DNA from 3 places in the Alteromonas sp. KS69 genome. Region 1 is predicted to be linked to each of the others. Evidence: predicted binding sites of a transcription regulator. Region 1 holds the regulator's gene; each other region holds the start of a gene.

Region 1 (6,649 bases):
ACCGGAGCAAAAATATTCACAGGTGCATACTTTGCAAAAGCAAGGTCGCAAAGTCATGATGATGGGCGACGGTATAAACGATGCCCCTGTTCTTGCTAGCGCAGATGTGGCGGTTGCGGTAGGAAACGCCACAGATGTGGCCAAAACAGCCGCCGATGTTATTTTGCTAGGAGACAGCTTGCTATCGGTGCCAACCTTATTTTCTGTGGCGAAACAGGCAAAACGTAAAATTCAGCAAAATATTGCATGGTCAGTAGGTTACAATATTATCATTCTACCCTTTGCAGTGTCGGGGTTACTCTCTCCCTGGATGGCCGTGGTTGGCATGTCACTGAGTAGTATTATTGTGGTCACCAATTCAACGAGGTTATTAAGTAAATAATATGAGTATCATTTACGTCTTAATTCCCATCGCTATTATTATTGTTGCGCTGGCACTGGTTATCTTTTTCTGGGCGGTAAAAACCAATCAGTTTGAAGATCTTGATAGACAGGGCTACAGCATTTTGTTTGATGATGATTTATCAGGTGATGAAAAGAAGCTAGCCGAGCAGCGAAAGCAGTTACAACAACGCAAAGAAACAGATGACAGAGATTAATATATTCTCTGCTTTTTTCATTGGAATTGCTGGCGGCGTGCATTGTGTGGGTATGTGCGGTGGTATTGTTGCCGCACTACGCACAGTAACGCCAAGTAATGAACCGGCATTACCCTACACCCTTGCCTATAATTTTGGCCGTATCCTCAGCTACACATTAGCCGGCGCTATTACAGGCGCTGTCGGCCAAATGGCCACCGAGTTTGTGCCTATTGCTAAACCCGTTTTATCTTTGATTAGTGGCGTTATGCTGCTGCTATTAGCGTGTTATTTGGGAAAGTGGTGGCAAGGCTTGAATTATATTGAAGCTATGGGACGCGGCTTATTTAAAGCTATTCAGCCAATATCTAAACGATTTCTTCCATTCAAAAGCCCGGTTTATGCACTACCCTATGGTTTTATATGGGGCTGGCTACCCTGCGGGTTGGTCTATTCCACGTTAACGTGGTCATTAGCATCGGGGTCGGCCGTTGACGGCGCTGCCATCATGTTATTTTTTGGGTTAGGTACTCTGCCCACTTTGTTAGCTGCAAGCGCAGGTAGCCAGTACCTAATAGCTGGTTTTAGGCACCCCGTGGTAAGACAATGCTTTTCCGTAATAGTGGCTATTTACGCTCTCTTTTTAATTTATGCAGCAATTTCATAAACAAAAGAGTAAGATTAATATTAAGTCGACCCTATTTATAGTTTGAACCTATGAGCAAAGGAAGCCAATTCTCAATTCATTGTCAAAATTGCAGTTTCAGCCACTTGTGTTTGCCCGTTGCGCTAAACAAGACTGAGATTGAATCTTTAGATGATATTATTGAGCGAAAGAAACCCCTTCACAAGAGTGATTTGCTGGTAAAGTCGGGAGATAAATTCAACTCTCTTTACGCAGTACGCACGGGCTCTTTTAAGTCTTTCGTCACCAATTCAGATGGTGAAGAGCAGATTACAGGTTTTCACTTCCCTGGCGATATTATCGGCTTCGATGCCTTACGGGAAAATAAGCACCAAAGTTATGCTCAGGCATTAGAAACCGCCATGGTGTGCGAATTACCGTATGAAACGCTTGATGAAATGTCGGTTCAATTTCCTAAGTTAAGACATCAAATAATGAGTTTTATGAGTGCGGAAATTAAACAAGATCATGATCTCATGATGTTGCTTAATAAACGCTCAGCGGAAGAACGTCTATTGTATTTCCTCTCTCAGCTTTCTCAACGTTTCGAAGAACGTGGATTTTCAAATAAAGAATTTCACCTAACCATGACTCGAAATGAAATTGGGAACTATCTTGGTCTAACTATTGAGACCATTAGCCGCCTGTTAAGCCGTTTTCAAAAAGAAAATATTATCCAAGTGGACGGTAAACTCATCACTATTTTAGATTTTGATGAGATGTCACAACGTTTAACGTCTGTGGTTGCACCTAATATCGCCTGTAATAGCTAATCTTCAAAGCTTTTGATCTAAAACAAGTTACGTAATAGCAAATAGGTATTACACTTAAATTGTAGCAACCAAAATTCTGACTATGTTTGGAGGGGTTATGATTAAGTATGAGCGTATTTTAGCGGTTATTGAAGCCGATAGAGAAACCCAACCTGCGCTTAGCCGTGCATATGAACTTGCCAAAAAGACAGGTGCCTCTGTCACCGCCATGCTGGTGGTTTACGACTTATCTTACGATATGACAACCATGCTTAGCCCTGATGATCGTGAAGCCATGCGTGATGCGGTCACTAAAGAACATGCTGGATGGTTGAAAAAAACTTTAGACGACTTAGGTTTTTCTAAAACAGATATAGTTGTGGAATGGAACAACCGTGCCTTTGAAGCTGTGGTGCATTATGTCATCGACAACAGTATAGATTTAGTGGTAAAAGCAACTAAGCGCCATGACGATTTAGCTTCTGTTATTTTTACTCCTACAGACTGGCATCTACTTAGAAAATGTCCCTCCCCCGTATTATTGGTTAAAGATCATGAATGGCCTGAAAATGGTGAAATTATTGCCGCGGTAAATGTAGGCAGTGAAGACGACGAGCATGCCTTACTTAACGACAAAATCACGGTGATTGCTAACGATTATGCCGCGCTGCTCAGCGGTAACGTAAATTTGGTAAACAGCTACCCAGCTACGCCGCTAAATATTGCTATTGAAGTTCCTGAGTTTGACCCAGACACATACAACAACGCGGTAAAGCATCATCACGAACTTGAGATGAACACACACAGCGAGAAGTATGCTATCGATAGTAAGCGCTGTTATGTGAAGGAAGGCCTTCCTGAAAAAGTCATTCCAAAGATAGCCAAAGATATAGACGCTGAACTTGTTATCATAGGTACGGTTGGCAGAATAGGTATTTCTGCGGCTCTCATAGGTAACACCGCAGAACATGTTATTGATGAACTTGTGTGTGATGTACTGGCAATAAAACCAGACGGCTTTATTTCGCCCCTTTCACGGTAATTCAGACAGGTTCATAAACAGCCTGTCGGCACTGTTTGCTAGCAAACGTTATATAGCCTTAAGCGCTATCGGACTATAGCCTTAAGCGCTATTGGCATTTGTTAGCAGTCAGTGCTAACACGATACAAAAAATCTTCACCTCGCACATTCAATTTTACTTGATTACTGTATAATGGTTTTTTTCGCAGTAACAAAGCTATTGATATGAACAGTGCAGGCACAAACCGTGCGGACGCTCCGTTAACCGCGTCTCAAAACAAACAAAAATACAGCTTTAATAAGCTACAAAAGCGACTTCGTCGAAATGTAGGCAAAGCGATTGCTGATTTCGGCATGATTGAAAACAACGATAAAGTCATGGTGTGCTTATCTGGCGGCAAAGACAGTTACGCTATGCTTGATATTCTTATGTTTTTAAAGCGCATTGCGCCAATTCATTTTGACATTATTGCGGTTAACCTTGATCAAAAGCAGCCAGGATTTCCAGAGCACGTACTTCCTGAATACCTTGAAAGTGTAGGTGTAGAGTACAAAATTGTAGAAGAAGACACCTACTCTATTGTTATGGACAAAGTGCCTGAAGGTAAAACCACGTGCTCACTTTGTTCTCGATTACGTCGCGGTATTTTATACAGCACGGCCAAAAAGCTAGGCGCCACTAAAATTGCCCTTGGCCATCATCGTGACGACATGCTAGAAACGTTCTTTTTAAACATGTTCCATGGCGGTAAGCTTAAATCAATGCCACCAAAGCTGGTTAGCGATAATGGTGAGCACATTGTCATAAGGCCCCTTGCTTATTGTACTGAAAAAGACATTCAGCGTTATTCTGATGCCGTAGAATTTCCTATTATTCCTTGCAACTTGTGCGGGTCTCAAGAAAATTTGCAGCGTCAGAACGTAAAGGCCATGCTACAAGATTGGGATCGCCGTTTCCCTGGGCGTATTGAGTCAATGTTTAGTGCGCTTCAAAATGTAGCGCCGTCACATTTGGTCGACAAGAATTTGCACGACTTTAAAGGCATCTCTACACAGAACGGGCCGGTTGAAGATGGTGATATTGGTTTCGATCCGCCCAGCTTCGAGTCACCCAGTGAGCCTACTGACGACACGGTTCACGTTATCAATTTGATGGAATCAAACTAAATGAAAATTGGTCTAGCATTAGGTGCGGGTGCCGCAAGAGGTTGGACCCACATTGGTATTATTCAAGCATTAGAAAAGCTGGGTATTAAAATTGACGTGGTGGCAGGTTGCTCTATTGGTGCCTATGTTGGTGCCGCTTACGCTAGTGGTAAGTTAGAAGGCCTAAAAGAGTGGTCTTGTTCTTTGTCAGATTGGCAGGTACTTGCTTTGATGGGCGTTGGTTTACGTAGGGGCGGTATTGCTAGCGGGCAAAAAGTGTTTGATAAACTTGCCAGCGAATTTTGTGCCCCAACCTACGAAGCAATGGAAAAACCGTTCGCCTCTGTGGCTACCGATTTGCACACAGGTCGTGAGGTAGTGTTTAGTTCCGGCGAGATTGGCAATACCATTCAAGCTTCGTGTGCTATTCCTGCCCTATTTGCCCCAGTCGCCCATGGCGATCGTTGGTTAGTAGATGGCGCGGTGGTTAATCCAGTGCCTGTTAACCTGTGTCGCCAACTTGGTGCAGACTTTGTTATTGCCGTAAACCTTAATGCTGATTTCAGGCCGCTTAGGCTTGAAAAATTACGACTCGATCACGAAGAAAACCAAAGAAAAACCGAAGACTTTTTCACTAAAAGCCAAAACGTGCTTAAGCAGTGGTTCTCACCTGATAGTAAAGAAAAAGCAGAAACGGAAAGTGAAACCGATAGTAAACATAGCGAGCAAAACGAAGGCGTTGCTAGCGACGCTATTGAGGCCATAGAAGAAACAATTTCGCCGCCACCAAATAAAGTCCCTAAAGGTAACCCTCCAGGGATTTTAAGTGTAATGAGTAGTTCGTTAGAAATACTTCAAGCAAGGGTGACACGTTCTCGTTTAGCGGGCGATCCGCCGGATATTCTGATAGAGCCCCAACTAACCGACGTGGGTATTATGGAATTTCACCGCGCACAAGAGCTATGTGAAAAGGGTGAAGAAACCATCACCCGTATTGCTGAGCAAATTAAGTATCAGCTATTAGCTTGATGCCATAGCGGTAACACGAAGTGGGGCTTTCGGTAGTGTGAGCCCTTTATTTTCGTTAATTTCACTTTGTTCTAAGTGAAGTATGCCGTTATTAATATGCAGGCCTTCTGGGGTAATATAATCCAGATTTTTATCATCAAATTGCAACATCAACCCTTTCACCGTTGGCATTAAGAACGATAAAAAGCTGCCCATTTCATTGAAGAACGCTTCATATTGGCCATAGATAAAATTCAGCTCTTCTTTTGTATAACTGGCGGTTAAGTATTCACTTTTTGTTTCTAGCTGCACAGACATATCACATACATTAGCCGCTTCAGTTAAATCGATACTAATATAGGCATTTGCCAATTTTAGCGCTTTCTCCGTCGGTACAGTGAATCTATACTCATCACTAACCTCTAATGGCATAGTTTGTTTGTCAGTGACTATCTCAGCGTTATTAATTTCACATAACCGCCCTTCACCAACACGCAGAAAACCAAAAGCGAATTGCAAAGCTTGAGTGTCTTCATTATCCAGTTTTTTTACGTGACTATAAAAACGGCTGTATTCCACATTCACCATTTCAGCGGCAACACTTGAGGTGAGTAATGCGCCTATAAGCGCGCATGCTATACGTTTCATTCGGTTAAGAACTCCTGGTTAAACCGGATCATGGTTTGTAATTCGTCTACATAGGCCGCGCCGCGCTCAGAGTAATTCATTAATCCCTCTGCCAAGGCTACGCCAGTAATGGGGATTTGATTTGCTCTTAACCGCTCTCTGATTTCTCGCAAATCGGTATAGGCATCGTGTCTATTCAGGTTACGCATATAAGTATAAGTCGCCCGAGATAGGCTTGGGAACTTCGCGACTTCGTGCGTTGCGCCGGCATTTCGTTTACCGGGAACAAAACCACATCCTTTCACAAAGCACCAAATACCAAAGAAGTTATAACCTTTTCTAGCAAAACGACTGGTGCCCCATGCCGACTCGTTTGCCGCTTGCACGAGCACGAGTTCAGCAGGCAAAATATCAATTTTGTGAAGTAACGCAAGCAGACGAGATGTGAGCGGTTGTTCCGCCTTTACGCGGTACTCAGTTTGCAACCACTCAAGACGGCTAATGTCATCGTCGGTTAGCGGCTCTTCGTTCAAAGCCTTACGATACAACGTTTGTATGTAGTGTCTAAGGGTAAGTAAATACGCATTCTGTTTTTCAACTTCGGGGCGTAAGTAATCGAAAAAGGCACTTTTCTTTTCTTTAACGTCGGTATACGCAGAAAAGTCGGGAACAGGTTTTGTGGCTTCAGGTGTTTCTGGAATATCTAAAATATCGGGCTCGCGCTTAGTTAATATAAGCGCGTTAATGACTATTACTGCCAATACAGCAATAGTAATTAAAACAATTTTTAGCGTTTCCCGTTTATGCATCGAAGCTCGACTCATTCGTTTTA
Region 2 (6,649 bases), on a different contig from region 1:
TAAAACACTTGTTTGAAAAGGGAGTCTTCTATGCCTCTGTACCACGCCCCTACTACCGATTTTCAGTTCTTACTTAAGGACTGGTTAGGCCTAGATGCCCACTATGAAAAATTGGGTATCAGCGATTTTGATAGCGAACTGGCCAACGAAATTATTGCGCAAGGCGCTAAATTCGCCATTGATGTTGTAGCACCATTAAACCGTGAAGGTGATGAAGAAGGCTGTAAGCTGGAAGACGGGAAAGTCACCACACCGAAAGGCTTCGCCGACGCTTATCAAGAGTACGTAGCAAATGGCTGGAACGCCATGTTGGGTACGGCAGAATATGATGGACAGGAACTTCCCTACACCATGGCGGTGCCTGTACATGAAATGCTAAATGCCGCAAACCTAAGCTGGCGTTTAACAACTATGCTGACAGAAAGTGCCACTTTGGCGGTCACTAAACATGCTAGCAAGGAATTGAAAGATAAGTATCTCGCTAAACTCATCAGCGGTGAGTGGACAGGTACAATGAACTTAACCGAACCTCATGCGGGTACCGACCTTAGCTTACTGAGCACTAAGGCTGAACCGCAAGGTGACGGAAGCTATAAAGTAACAGGTAATAAAATCTTTATTACTGCTGGCGATCAAGACTGGAGCAGCAATGTTATTCACTTGGTACTTGCACGCCTACCCGATGCGCCTAAGGGCGTAAAAGGCATTAGCTTGTTTTTAGTGCCTAAGCTAATGCTTGATGAAAATAACGAGCCAAGCACTGCAAACTCTTTATCTGTGGGCAGCATTGAACACAAGATGGGTATTAAAGCGAGCCCAACCTGTGTGATGAACTTTGACGACGCGACAGGCTGGTTAGTGGGTGAAGAAAACCAAGGCTTAGCCTGCATGTTCACCATGATGAATGACGCACGTTTCCAAGTCGGTTTACAAGGTTTAGGCGCTGCTGAAGCTTCTTACCAAGGTGCGCTAACATATGCCCGTGAGCGTGTTCAATCTCGTGCGCCTCAAGGTGTTCAAAATCCTGATGGCAAAGCCGATCCTATTGTATTTCAGCCTGATGTAGCCCGTATGCTACTTACGCAAAAATCACAAATTGAAGGTAGCCGCGCGCTGTCTTTGCTATACGCAAAGTTCATGGATATCGAAAAATTAGGCACTGACGAAGAAAAAGAAAATGCAGATAAAGTGCTGCAGTTTCTTACGCCAATCTGCAAAGCCTACATGACAGATATGGGCCTTGAAACTACCAGCATTGGGGTGCAAGTTTTTGGTGGCCATGGATTTATCCGTGAATGGGGCATGGAGCAATTGATGCGTGATGTTCGTATCGCCATGTTGTATGAAGGCACCAACGGTATTCAGGCATTAGATTTAATTGGCCGTAAATTAACCCGTGATGGCGGGCAAATGATGGAAGCCACTTACCAAGCGTTTGCTGAGCTAGTTGCTGATATTAGTGATGCTGAAAACAAAGGGCTGGCGCAAGGCTTACTTGACGATTGGCGCGCATCATCGGCTGACTGCCTAGGTATGGATAGCACCACAGCAGCGGCGGCGGCGGCAGATTACTTAGCCTATTCTGCCTACTCGCTAATTGGTGTGCTTTGGTACAGCATGGCAGATAAAGCGGCGAGTACAGATAATGCTGTGCTAGCTTCTTCTAAGCAGAAAACCCGTGATTTCTACATGCAACGTATATTGCCTCGTCGCAATGCGCACAAACAAGCGTATTCAGCAGGCTATGAAAGCACGTTAGCCGTATCCGGCAGTGAGTTTGATTACATTTAATCAAGCAGGTAAAGCTAAAAAACCGCCTGTTTAGGCGGTTTTTTTATTCATATTGGTATAGCAAATAACAGCTGGTCGCTAAACGTAACTACTTATTAGCAACAAGGCTTTCTGCAAACGTATCGTTAAACCAATCTTCAATCATGTTCTTTTCGTAAACCAGATTATCGCTGGGTAACCTACGATTAACGGTATTCATGAACATCATATCTTTGATCTTAACCTCTTCGCTTTTAAGCACTGTGCTGTCACCGCCTGTAAGTACATATGAGAATGACATTCTAGGAATATCTATTTCTTTAATGATCCTGACATCCGTAGCAGACTGCCCCATACCAACAAAAGATGCTGGCCACACCTGACCGGCTAAATCTAAGTCAGTGACGGTAATTGACAGTTTTTGATCGTCAGGAAGCTTTTCTGCCAGTTCAGTAAAAAACTCATCGAGCTCTTTAAAAGTGCGTTCTCTAAAGCGAGTTCGAGATTCATTCGAAGGCTTAACATCTCGGTAAGACTTTGGTTCTTCCCAGGTTACTTCAACCTGTGCCGCTTGCAGTACACCAGACATACCCACACTGGCGAGCAAGAGCGCAGATACACTCGTTAACTTAGCTATTTTCATGTAACCCCCTACCTCGTTTCTAAAAACCCGGTATTAGTCAGCGACAAAAAACTGAGTAAGCGGGTAACGGCGCTTAGTGAAGCATGACTTCAACTTATAGCAATGTTACTACTTTTATCACAACTATATGCTCAATAATAGCACAGGTAGCTGAACGTAAAGTGAATGGCTTTATCTATATACACGGTAACAGAGTGGAAGGATTAGAAGGCACAACGGAAGAAACAATACCTTTAACGCCAATTATTTATCGGGTTCCAGTAATTATTTATCGGGCTCCAGTAGCTATTTATCGGGCTCCAGTAGCTTAGATTGCTCTATCATTGCGCACAATTGCTGGCGCTTGCCGCGGCTAAAATTAGGGTTTATATCGGTGGTTTCGCAATATGCGATATGAAAGCGCATGACCGTTGAACGACTTGCCAGAATTCTTCGAAGGTAGTTTGCTTCGAATTCTTTTAAAGGCGCAAGCTGCGCCGCCGCCTGATCTCTTAACGCATCCAGCTCTCTTTGTTCAGGTAACTCAGAAATAGAAACAAACCAACCTGAGACGGTACTTTGTATATCTGAAAAAAAGTATTGAACAAAAGGCGAACGTAGCACAATCACCAATAATACAATTTCGGCACAGATTACAAAGAAACGAAGCATTTAAAATTATTCCACTACTATACTTAATTCAAACAACGCAGCTATCGTTAGTTATTTTCAACAAACATTTTCGTCAAAAAAATCAAAAGGATAATTACTTGTATAATTTTCATTCGGTATTAAAAACTATTATCGTCATAGTAGTCAACTAGCATTAAGTAAAGATAGATTGATAAAATATAATTTCTGAACTTTCAGTATTGACTGAAAGATAAATAAAGATGATCATTAGCTCTATCATTGATCTATGTTAAACACGCTGAATTTTCACCTGTTATAATGCGCCGCGCAATACAAGAAGTTGGCTAAGGTTTTGAAAAAATGAACGAACAAATTCCGGTTAAAAACGTTACTCCAGTAAAGGTGCACAAACCCGCATCAACCACTGAAGGGAAGCGATACGACTCGCGTAGTCGTATTTATGTTCGTGCGGTTAAAGGCCCTCTTGAAACATTCAGACGTTTTTTCGGTTTGTTTTTTCTCGCCATCTTCGCCGCTATTCCTTGGATAAGATTTAATGGCCAGCAGGCAGTGCTACTCGATATTGTAGAGCAGCGCTTTTCTATCTTTGGGTTAACGTTATGGCCGCAAGATTTAACCTTGCTTGCCTACATTTTTATTGTAGGCGCATTCGCGCTGTTCTTCGTGACGACCTTTGCAGGCAGGGTCTGGTGCGGCTTCATGTGCCCTCAAACTACCTGGGTATATATCTACACTTGGTTTGAAGAGAAGATAGAAGGCCCTAGAAATAAACGCATTAAGCTAGACGCGCGAAACATGGATGCGGATAAATTTATTCGCAAAACCCTCAAACATACGGCTTGGGTGGCGGTTGCTTTACTTACCGCACTCACCTTTGTGGGATATTTCACCCCAATCGGCGCGCTCTTTATTGATTTTTTCACCTTTAATACAGGTTTCTGGGCCGCGTTTTCAGTGATCTTTTTTGCAGTGTGCACATATGCCAATGCGGGTTACATGCGAGAAATCATGTGTACCCATATTTGCCCTTATGCCCGTTTTCAATCGGCCATGTTCGACAAAGACACCTTTACCGTCTCTTACGATGCCAAACGAGGCGAACAGCGAGGCCCTCGCCCTCGTAAACTAAGCCATGAACAGGTACATGAAAAAGGCTTGGGCGACTGTATTGACTGTAACCTCTGTGTGCAGGTTTGCCCCACCGGCATCGATATTCGAAACGGTTTGCAGTATGAATGCATTAACTGCGGTGCGTGCGTAGATGCCTGTAACGGCGTAATGGATAAAATGGGTTACCCCAAAGGGCTTATAAGCTTTACGTCGGAAGAAGAGCTTGCGGGGGGTAAAACACATATCGTACGGCCTAAGCTGATTGGCTACCTTATCGTGCTTATTGTCATGACAGGGTTATTGGTTGCTGACATTGTGACCCGAGTACCCCTTGAAATTGATATTATTCGCGACCGTAACTCGTTATACCGTGAAACGAATGAAGGGTTAATTGAGAACGTTTATACCGTTAAAGTATTGAACAAATCTCAGCAAACTCATACCTATACCATTTCGGTACAAGGACTGCCTGAATACACCTTTATTGGCAATAAAGAAGTGACAGTGCAAGGTGGTGAGGTTTATAGCACACCGATTTCGGTTGCAACTGACCCGTATAATCTGGAAGATGTGGTAACAGACATTCAATTCACCGTTACCACTACCACCGATTCAGGTGAAAACGTTACGGTTAATGAGCCAACCAAATTCCTTTATCGATGAAAGACTTTTCGTTTTCTGGATTAGATCCAGACACTATATTAGATGCCCTGGAGACTCAGGGCATTTTTCTTCAAAGCGGCTTACTTGCTCTCAATAGTTATGAGAACCGGGTTTACCAGTTTCAAGCCGATGACAACAAACGTTATGTGGTTAAGTTTTATCGGCCTGCCCGTTGGACAGACGCGCAAATTTTGGAAGAACACAGCTTTGCCCAAGAACTTGCTGAAAGCGAAATTCCGATTGTTGCGCCTTTAGCGCTAAACGGAAAAACCCTTCACCACCATGGCGATTATCGCTTTACAGTTTTTCCTTCGGTAGGTGGGCGCCAGTTTGAGAACGATAATTTAGACCAGCTGGAATGGATGGGCCGCTTTATTGGCCGTATTCACCGCGTGTCTCAAGCGAAAACCTTTAAACAACGCCCTGATATCGATACGCAAAGCTATTTAGATGAACCTAGACAGGTTTTAGAAAATAGTACCTTGTTGCCCAATCATCTTAAAACAGCATTTTTTGCTATTTTGAACCCCGTGATAACCGCAGCCTCTTCGGCTTATAAAGCCACCGACGTCATTCGATTGCACGGCGACTGCCACCCCGGAAATATTCTATGGCGTGATGGCCCTACCTTTGTTGATTTAGATGACTGTCGGATGGGCCCTGCTATCCAAGATTTATGGATGATGTTAAGTGGCGACAGACAGCAACAACTATTGCAACTTGATACGTTGATTGAAGCCTATGAAGAATTTCAGCCATTTAATACTAATCAGCTTGTGTTAATAGAACCCCTTCGCGCCATGCGAATGGTGCACTATATGGCATGGCTGTCTCGCCGCTGGGAAGATCCAGCCTTCCCTCGCGCCTTTCCATGGTTTGCCGACGATAAATACTGGGAAGGTCAAATTCTTGCGTTAAAGGAACAGCTTTCAGCCATGCAGGAACCGCCTCTAAAACTCGGGTATTAGCTGGCAAAACCTGAACACACTCGCTATTTATTAGGCACTTAAGCTATACTCCTTCGCGCTTAGGTGCCCATCTATGGGTTAAACGGGAAATCAGTGAAATCTGATGCTGCCCCCGCAACGGTAAACTCAGTGTGAACACACACATTCTCCTTAATACGCCACTGTGTCATCGATATTTATGTCGCGACATGGGAAGGCAGAGAAACCATACACAGTATTGGTGAGTGAGCCCGGATACCGGCCTAGCTTCACGGCAGTTATTCTGCTTACATTCACCCTTGTACTCGGGCGGAGTACATAGCGAGAAATACAATGAAATTTCAAACACACTTTACCTGCACTGCAGTTTACGCTGCCGTGGCTACACTGCTGTCAGCACCTGTTTTAGCGCAAACTCCTGATACCATAGAAACACTCACCGTTACTGGCACCCGTTTGCCTGTACAAATAGCTAAGCTGCCTGCATCGGTAAGCGTATTAACCGAGCAAGATATTCAAGCCTCAGGCGCTGTACAACTTACCGATTTAATTCGCGGTTTACCTGGCGTAAGCCTTTCCCAATCAGGTAGCCCAGGCGGCCTTACCGAACTTCGTGTTCGAGGCAGCGAAAGTAATCACTTGCTTGTGCTTATTGATGGCGTAGTGTCTAACGATATTGGCCAAGGAAGCTTGATAGACTTGGCCCACTTAACCTCGGCGAACGTGGTACGTATAGAACTACTACGTGGCCCGCAAAGTGCCTTATGGGGCAGTGGCGCAATTGGTGGCGTATTAAGTATCACCACCAAAGCAGGTGAAGGAGCCAGTGCAAAACCTAGCATTAATTTAAGTGCGGGAATAGGCACACAAGGTACTTACCAAG
Region 3 (6,649 bases), on a different contig from region 1:
ATGCAGGTCGTGTACAAGTAAAAGAGACCGCCGACGCTATTTCTGACTTGGCCAATGATATTGAGCAAACGGCGAGTATGCTAGAAACCCTTCAAGTTGAAGGGAACAATGTTTCAAGTGTAGTGAAGACCATTGCAGAAATTGCCGATCAGACAAACCTACTGGCATTAAATGCTGCTATTGAAGCGGCAAGGGCAGGGGATTCTGGCAGAGGTTTCGCGGTAGTTGCGGATGAAGTGAGAACACTAGCAGTAAGAACCCACCAGTCCACGGTTGAAATTAATACCATGCTTGAGAAAATTGTGGTTTCAATTACCTCTGCAGTATCTACTATGAGCTCAAATCAAAACAAGGCACATGACTCAGTGGGGTTAGCTAATGATTTGGTCTCAACCCTTGAAGCAGGAACGCAAAGCATTTTGGCGTTAGTGAGTGTTAGTGAAGAAGCGGCCGTATTGGCGAAACATTCACAGTTGCAGGCCAATGAAGCGAAAAATGGTGTTAATCAATTTAAGAATTTGGGAGATAGACTGTCTCAGAACAACAGTCAGGTAAACGATGCGGCTGAAGATTTGTCTGCACTTGCAAATGGATTAAGTGCTAATGTGAACCAATTTAAAATAGGCTAATGCAAGAAGGGCCCTGTTAGGGGCCCTTCGTTACTAATGCTGTTGTTCTTCAGTTTGCTTGCTAGCAAAAATCTTGGATTTCTTTTGGATCTTACATCCTAAAATATTTTGAGCATTTTTCCGACCTATATAGTAAGCCACTGTATAGGGGTGAGCACGCCTGAAGAACCTTGAAAATGATTTAACTACATTGTTCATAATGGTCTCCTTTTAATTCTGCCCAAAATAAGCATACGTATATTTAATTATTATGTCAACACTGTCACAAAAGAAATATATAAGAATTTTGTTTGATTTTTGGTGTAATTATTTGTTTACAAGTGTGTGAGGTCTAAATTAGAAAAAAAGTGATCTAGTGAAGTTGCAAGGAGCTGAATATGTTTCGGGTGAAAAAAAGGCTCCGAAACCAGGTGGTTAGGGGCCTATTATCTTTTTTAAGGGGGAACTGGTAGACAGGCGCTAATAGTAGCTAAGCTTTTCTGATTTACCTGAAAATATTTTGTATACCATCGCGGTGTAAGCCAGAATGCAAGGTACTACAATAACGACACCCACTAATAAGAAGCGAAGTGAGTTAGCGTCGCTAAGTGCATCTTGAACCGTAAGGTGTCCTGGTATGACAAACGGGTAGTAGCTTACCCCGAAGGCGGTGAAGCAAAGTACAAACACGGTTAATGCTATGGCAAAAGGCATCCATTCGCCTTTCCCGCCCGCATCAGGTAGCTTTTTCAATAACACGCCACATAAGCTAAGTAATAAAAAGCAGGCAACAGGAATAGCCATCAATACATAGCCAATAGTGGATGATAACCACAAGTCACGCACATCATCATGTAAGAATAAGTTTGCTAGGCTAACCGCGACTATCCCTATAGAAAGCGCAAACAACCCTCTGCGCGCCCAATAATAGGCTTTGGCTTGTAAGTCGTTCTCTGCTTTTAATATTAACCAGCAAGAGCCAATAAAAGCATACGCAGCCGTTACACCAATAGCAGACAATAAGGCAAAGCCTTGTGCCCATAAGTCGGTACGTAAACCTGTTACATAAATGCCTAGCATATAACCTTGCGCCAGCGTGGTAAGTAATGAACCGTACTTAAAGGTGAGATCCCACTTACGCTTATGCACTTGAACGACCTTCGCCCTAAAATCAAAAGAGACGCCACGTAAAATGAGCCCTAATAGCATTATAGTTGCGGGAATATAAAGGCTTTGAAGCACCTCACTGTGTGCTTCGGGAAAAGCAATCAGCAGAAGCCCAACGGCCAATACCAACCACGTTTCATTGGCGTCCCAATAGGGCCCAATAGACGCAATCATATCGTCACGAAACTTTTCTTCTCGGGGCGGTATTAAAACACCTACCCCTAAATCGTAACCATCTAAAATAGCGTACAGCAATACTGCCAGCCCAAGCAGGCCAACGTAAATATTCCCTAATGTTTCTGCTGATACATTTTCGAATAACATAGCTGCTCCTTAAGTGTTAGCCGGCGACATTTTGCTAGCTTTTGCCATTTCACGCTCTTCCGTAGAAATCTCTTCAATTTCAACGGCGCGGCGACACATCAACATGAGCGTTCCCATATAAGCGAACAGCAAAATTGTATAAATTGTGGCGTACATGGTGAACGAGAAAGCGATATTCGCAGGAGGAAGTGTTGTTACCGCTTCTTGAGTACGTAAAACACCACTGACGAGATAAGGCTGCCTCCCAATTTCAGTCACATACCAACCGGCTAAGGTTGCAATCCAGCCGCTGAATGCCATGCCAGCGAATACTCGCTTGAGCCAAAGTGGGAAAGATTTCCCTCTAAGTAAATAACTACTGCCAAGCCACGAAACCGCCAACATTAAAAAGCCCATGCCTACCATCACCCGAAACCCGAAGAATACAGGTGCTACTGGCGGATGCTCGCCTTCAAAGTCGTTTAGGCCTTGAATTTTGCCATCCATTTTATGGGTTAAAATTAGGCTCGCGCCGTTGGGTACCGGTATTTCGAAGTGATTTTCTCTGCTTTCTTCGTCGGGAATAGCAAACAACAGTAAGGGCGCACCCTCTGTGGTATCCCACAAGCCTTCCATTGCGGCAACTTTTTGTGGTTGATGCTCAAGGGTATTTAATCCATGCATATCGCCTGCAAAAATCTGCAAAGGAATAAGCACTGCCGCGGTATAGGTTGCGGTTTTAAGAGCAAGCTTTGGCGCTAGCTTGTCATCACCTTTCAACATACGGTAGGCCGACAAACCGGCAATTAAGAAACTGGCCGTCAAACCCGAAGCTAGCATCATGTGTACAAAGCGATACGGGAACGAAGGATTAAAAATAATTTCGCTCCAATTTACCGCATACACAACGCCATCTATAACTTCATGCCCCTGAGGCGTTTGCATCCAGCTGTTAAGCGCCAAAATCCAAAAGGCTGACATGGTAGTGCCCACTGCCACAATCAATGTTGAAAGGGTGTGTAACCAATTAGGGACTCGGCGAATACCAAACAGCATAATACCAAGGAAGGTGGCTTCTAAGAAAAACGCAGTAAGGACTTCGTAGCCCAATAGGGGGCCTGCCACATTACCCACCCGCTCCATGAAGCCGGGCCAGTTGGTACCAAATTGGAAAGACATGGTCACGCCACTTACTACACCAAGTGCAAAGCTTAGTGCGAATACGCGCACCCAGAAGCGGTACATACGCATCCAAACAGGGTGGCCGGTTACATTTGAGCGAAATTTGAAGTAGAAAAGGAACCATCCCATTGCCATGGTGATAGTAGGAAACAGAATATGAAAACTAATATTTAATGCAAATTGTAAACGAGACAGCAAAAACGCATCCACAGATAGTCTCCTTAATTAACGGAATTTTTTCCCGGAAGAATTTTGTCTTTCAGTTCTAACATACGGCCAACACCCGAGCCGAGTTTCATCAAGGTGTTAAGTTTATCGGGGCCTAGGTTTTGAAGCTCTTGTGACCATGCCGTTACCGACTCTAATAAGTCATGAATTTCATTCAGCTTATCTTGTGCGTTGGCTTCAGTTTTGTTGGCGGGCGTATCGAGTAATAAATCTCGCAATAAACTCATGGTAGGGTCTATTTCGCGTTTGCGGCGCTCTTCGAATACGCGGTTTGCTAGGGTCCAAATGTCACCGCCTGCAATAAAGAACTCTTTTCGTTCGCCAGGGACAAGGTGCTGTTTTACCAAGCGCCACGACTGAAGCTCCTTTAATCCCATGCTGGTGTTGCCGCGAGATATATTTAGCGCGTCGGCGATTTCTTGCGCTGAGATGGGTTCATCAGCAAGTACAATCAGCGCCAAAATTTGGCCCACAGTACGGTTAAAGCCCCAACGACTGCCCATTTCGCCGAAATGCATAACCGCGGAAGTAATAAGTGGTGTCATTTTCATGTCTATACCTGCTGAACTTTCAGAAATTACTGAAAGTTTATGCCGAAGTTTGATTGAGATCAACAAGTATCAGATGAAAATTATGTTAGGAGGAACTCGAAAACGACATAAATGGGCATGGTGAATCTTATGTTCGTTGATAAGTTGTCTCGTGACGTTTCGATTTATTGTTAAGTTTAAAAGATAGGTGCTATAAACAATATAGAATTAAACAGGAAACGCGATGTTGAGGTTTATTACTTTTAACACGCTAAAAATTAGGGATAAATTGTGAAAATATTTTCTGCGCTATTATGCGTGTTATTGATCGTGTCCAGCAGCTTCTCTTTTGCCAATGGTAACAGCAAAGAAGTTAAAGCCGCCAAAATAATAAAAAATGCTAATAAAGTGGAAGAGACCTTTACCTCGCGCGGAGGCATGGAAGGTTGGACAAGAGTTTCATTTATAATAGACAAAGACGGCACAACGAAAGATATCGTTGTTTTTGATTATTCAGGCAAAGACAGATATGTCAAAAAAGTCACTAAATACATAAGAAACCTTCAATATTCTCCTGCGCTCGTTAACAATAAGCCAGTAGCAAGTGCTCAAACTCTGTTTGTTAAACACACATACTCAGAGGCTGGCCATAGCGAAGGTAGCGTGACGCCTGCCTTTGCAAAAGAATACCAAGCTACCATAGATGCGCTTTCTAGCCCTACCGCAGATATGCTTAACATAAAAAAATCCATAGACAATTTGGTAGAAGACCATACTAAAAATTTAAACGAACATGCTTTGGCTGCGTGGTTAAAGTCTATCTATTATTATAAAAATGAAAATTTTTTAGAATATATGCGCCAATCCCAAATTACAGTAGATTTATACGAACACTTGCCTATAGCAATATTGGCTAAGTCGACGGTGAATCTTTTTCAGTCACAGCTTTATTTCGGCAATTTTAATGGTGCCGCCGAAACCCTTTCGCGAATGGGAAGTGTTAATGGCCTTAATTTATCTGAAGAAACCTATCAACAATTTGCAGATGCACTGAAGGCTGCTAAAGCGACTGGGTCAGCAAACGTCACTAAAGGTCAGCTGAGTCATTTAGGCGCGTGGTCTCAAACGTATGATCCCTCAACATTTAAAGTTGAAGTTTCTCAAGGGAATGTTGATTCAGTGGAGCTTAGATGCAACGATTATCAACAAAAATATATAGAAGGTTGGGAGAACAAAATAGAGTTTCCGGCGCAAACTTCCGATTGTATTTTGTTAATCAGAGGGGATGCTGGCTCAACATTTGATATTCTTGAAATCACTAGTTGAAAATTAAGAAAGCGAGAGCGGTTTCGCAAAATGATTGACTATAAGGGCGCTCTTCTACAGTGCTAGCAAAAGGCACTGCTAAAATCTGCTCCTAAAAAGCGCAATAAAAAGCGCAATAAAAAGCGCAATAAAAAGCGCAATAAAAAGCGCAGTTAAATAACTACCAGCGTCTAATCATGGTTTTATAAACATCAGGGTCGAGCAAACTTTCTCGCTCGGCCTTAACGCCATCAAGCATAGCCATCGCTTCAGCTTTCGTTTCAACGATAACACCATCAATAACGTAAATACTGCTATCACCAGGTAACGATTTATCGAGTGGGTAGGCGGTAAGTGTATCTGTGGGTACAAGGCTCACACTAGTTTCACCAATATAGTCGGCGATACCGTCGTTGTTAATGTCTTTGGATAGCCAAGGTAGCCCCAGAATTTTATTGTAACTGCCATCTTGTTGCATGACCTGAATGGTTTGTTCAAACGCTTCAATAGTGGCCTTAGCGTTAGGCGTACTTGTGCCAAGTGCCAAGGAAAAACCAGCGTTCATCAACGATGCTGAAGATACGTGTAAAAGCTCTTCACCGTCTTTATCAAGAAGTAAATTAAACTCTTCAATCAACAAGTGGGTAGTAATTAAATACGGCGCTCTGTCATCGGCTAGCTGCTTAAAAGCGTCGTACGTGCTGGGATTACGTGACCACTTGATTTCTTTTAGCATGCGGAACTTTGGCGTATTAGCAAAGCGGTTTTCTATCGCTACGCGGCTGTCTTTTAAATGCGGTATCAGCTTAATCTCTTCAACATCGTATTTTTTACCCGTGGCATATAAATAGATGGGAAGGTAGGGGGCTGAAAGGGTAACCGTGTCTTTTCTTTCACCTAAATCTATATAGGCGAACTCGCCATCCACCTTACCAGAACGTACTGCGCTACCTAAGAAAGCATCGCGCATAACCTGAAGCTCCAGGTCGGTTTGCATTCGCGAGAACGCCGCTTCAACGATAGACGTGAGTCTTGAAGGTTCGCCCTCATCGCTTACGTAAGTTTCAAATGGCGCTGCGGCAAGTGTGACACTGTTTGCCTTTAACGGCGCCACCACGGTGATAAAACTTAATAAAGCGATGACTCTCACCAACACGGGCGACATCTCCAAAACAACATTATTATTATCTATAGGCGCTATTACCTATCAACAGTATAACCGTTACTGGCCAAAACTGCCTGCAGCGCCTGGGAATACAACTGGGCTTTCAATGCCATCGTTGTTCACACTGGCAACCCCGAAAAAGTAGTTGTCAATTACTACGT

What was found. Region 1 encodes FNR, which switches genes on or off when oxygen is low (the NO sensors DNR and NnrR bind a similar motif). Its sites were predicted from a motif close to TTGATCTAGATCAA; they were not measured.
Region 2: the regulator FNR is predicted to act here: its motif matches at 3,305-3,318, upstream of ccoG (cytochrome c oxidase accessory protein CcoG).
Region 3: the regulator FNR is predicted to act here: its motif matches at 4,089-4,102, upstream of C7Y69_RS02960 (GbsR/MarR family transcriptional regulator).

What each region holds. Positions count from the first base shown of each region.
Region 1 covers NZ_PYHU01000033.1:9,272-15,920, reverse strand. The annotation lists gene C7Y69_RS15665 (heavy metal translocating P-type ATPase) at 1-382, shown strand, start outside; gene ccoS (cbb3-type cytochrome oxidase assembly protein CcoS) at 384-599, shown strand; gene C7Y69_RS15655 (sulfite exporter TauE/SafE family protein) at 586-1,245, shown strand; gene fnr (fumarate/nitrate reduction transcriptional regulator Fnr) at 1,296-2,036, shown strand; gene uspE (universal stress protein UspE) at 2,134-3,057, shown strand; gene ttcA (tRNA 2-thiocytidine(32) synthetase TtcA) at 3,262-4,203, shown strand; gene C7Y69_RS15635 (patatin-like phospholipase family protein) at 4,204-5,211, shown strand; gene C7Y69_RS15630 (DUF2987 domain-containing protein) at 5,203-5,838, opposite strand; gene C7Y69_RS15625 (glucosaminidase domain-containing protein) at 5,835-6,626, opposite strand; gene C7Y69_RS15620 (stress protein) at 6,619-6,649, opposite strand, start outside.
Region 2 covers NZ_PYHU01000010.1:49,718-56,366, reverse strand. The annotation lists gene C7Y69_RS08755 (acyl-CoA dehydrogenase family protein) at 31-1,791, shown strand; gene C7Y69_RS08750 (DUF3016 domain-containing protein) at 1,880-2,413, opposite strand; gene C7Y69_RS08745 (hypothetical protein) at 2,699-3,064, opposite strand; gene ccoG (cytochrome c oxidase accessory protein CcoG) at 3,386-4,819, shown strand; gene C7Y69_RS08735 (serine/threonine protein kinase) at 4,816-5,787, shown strand; cobalamin riboswitch at 5,832-6,048, shown strand; gene C7Y69_RS08730 (TonB-dependent receptor plug domain-containing protein) at 6,100-6,649, shown strand, end outside.
Region 3 covers NZ_PYHU01000004.1:89,579-96,227, forward strand. The annotation lists gene C7Y69_RS02945 (methyl-accepting chemotaxis protein) at 1-629, shown strand, start outside; gene C7Y69_RS21495 (hypothetical protein) at 663-827, opposite strand; gene C7Y69_RS02950 (cytochrome d ubiquinol oxidase subunit II) at 1,089-2,099, opposite strand; gene C7Y69_RS02955 (cytochrome ubiquinol oxidase subunit I) at 2,109-3,470, opposite strand; gene C7Y69_RS02960 (GbsR/MarR family transcriptional regulator) at 3,482-4,039, opposite strand; gene C7Y69_RS02965 (energy transducer TonB) at 4,310-5,344, shown strand; gene C7Y69_RS02970 (substrate-binding periplasmic protein) at 5,505-6,479, opposite strand; gene C7Y69_RS02975 (M28 family metallopeptidase) at 6,546-6,649, opposite strand, start outside.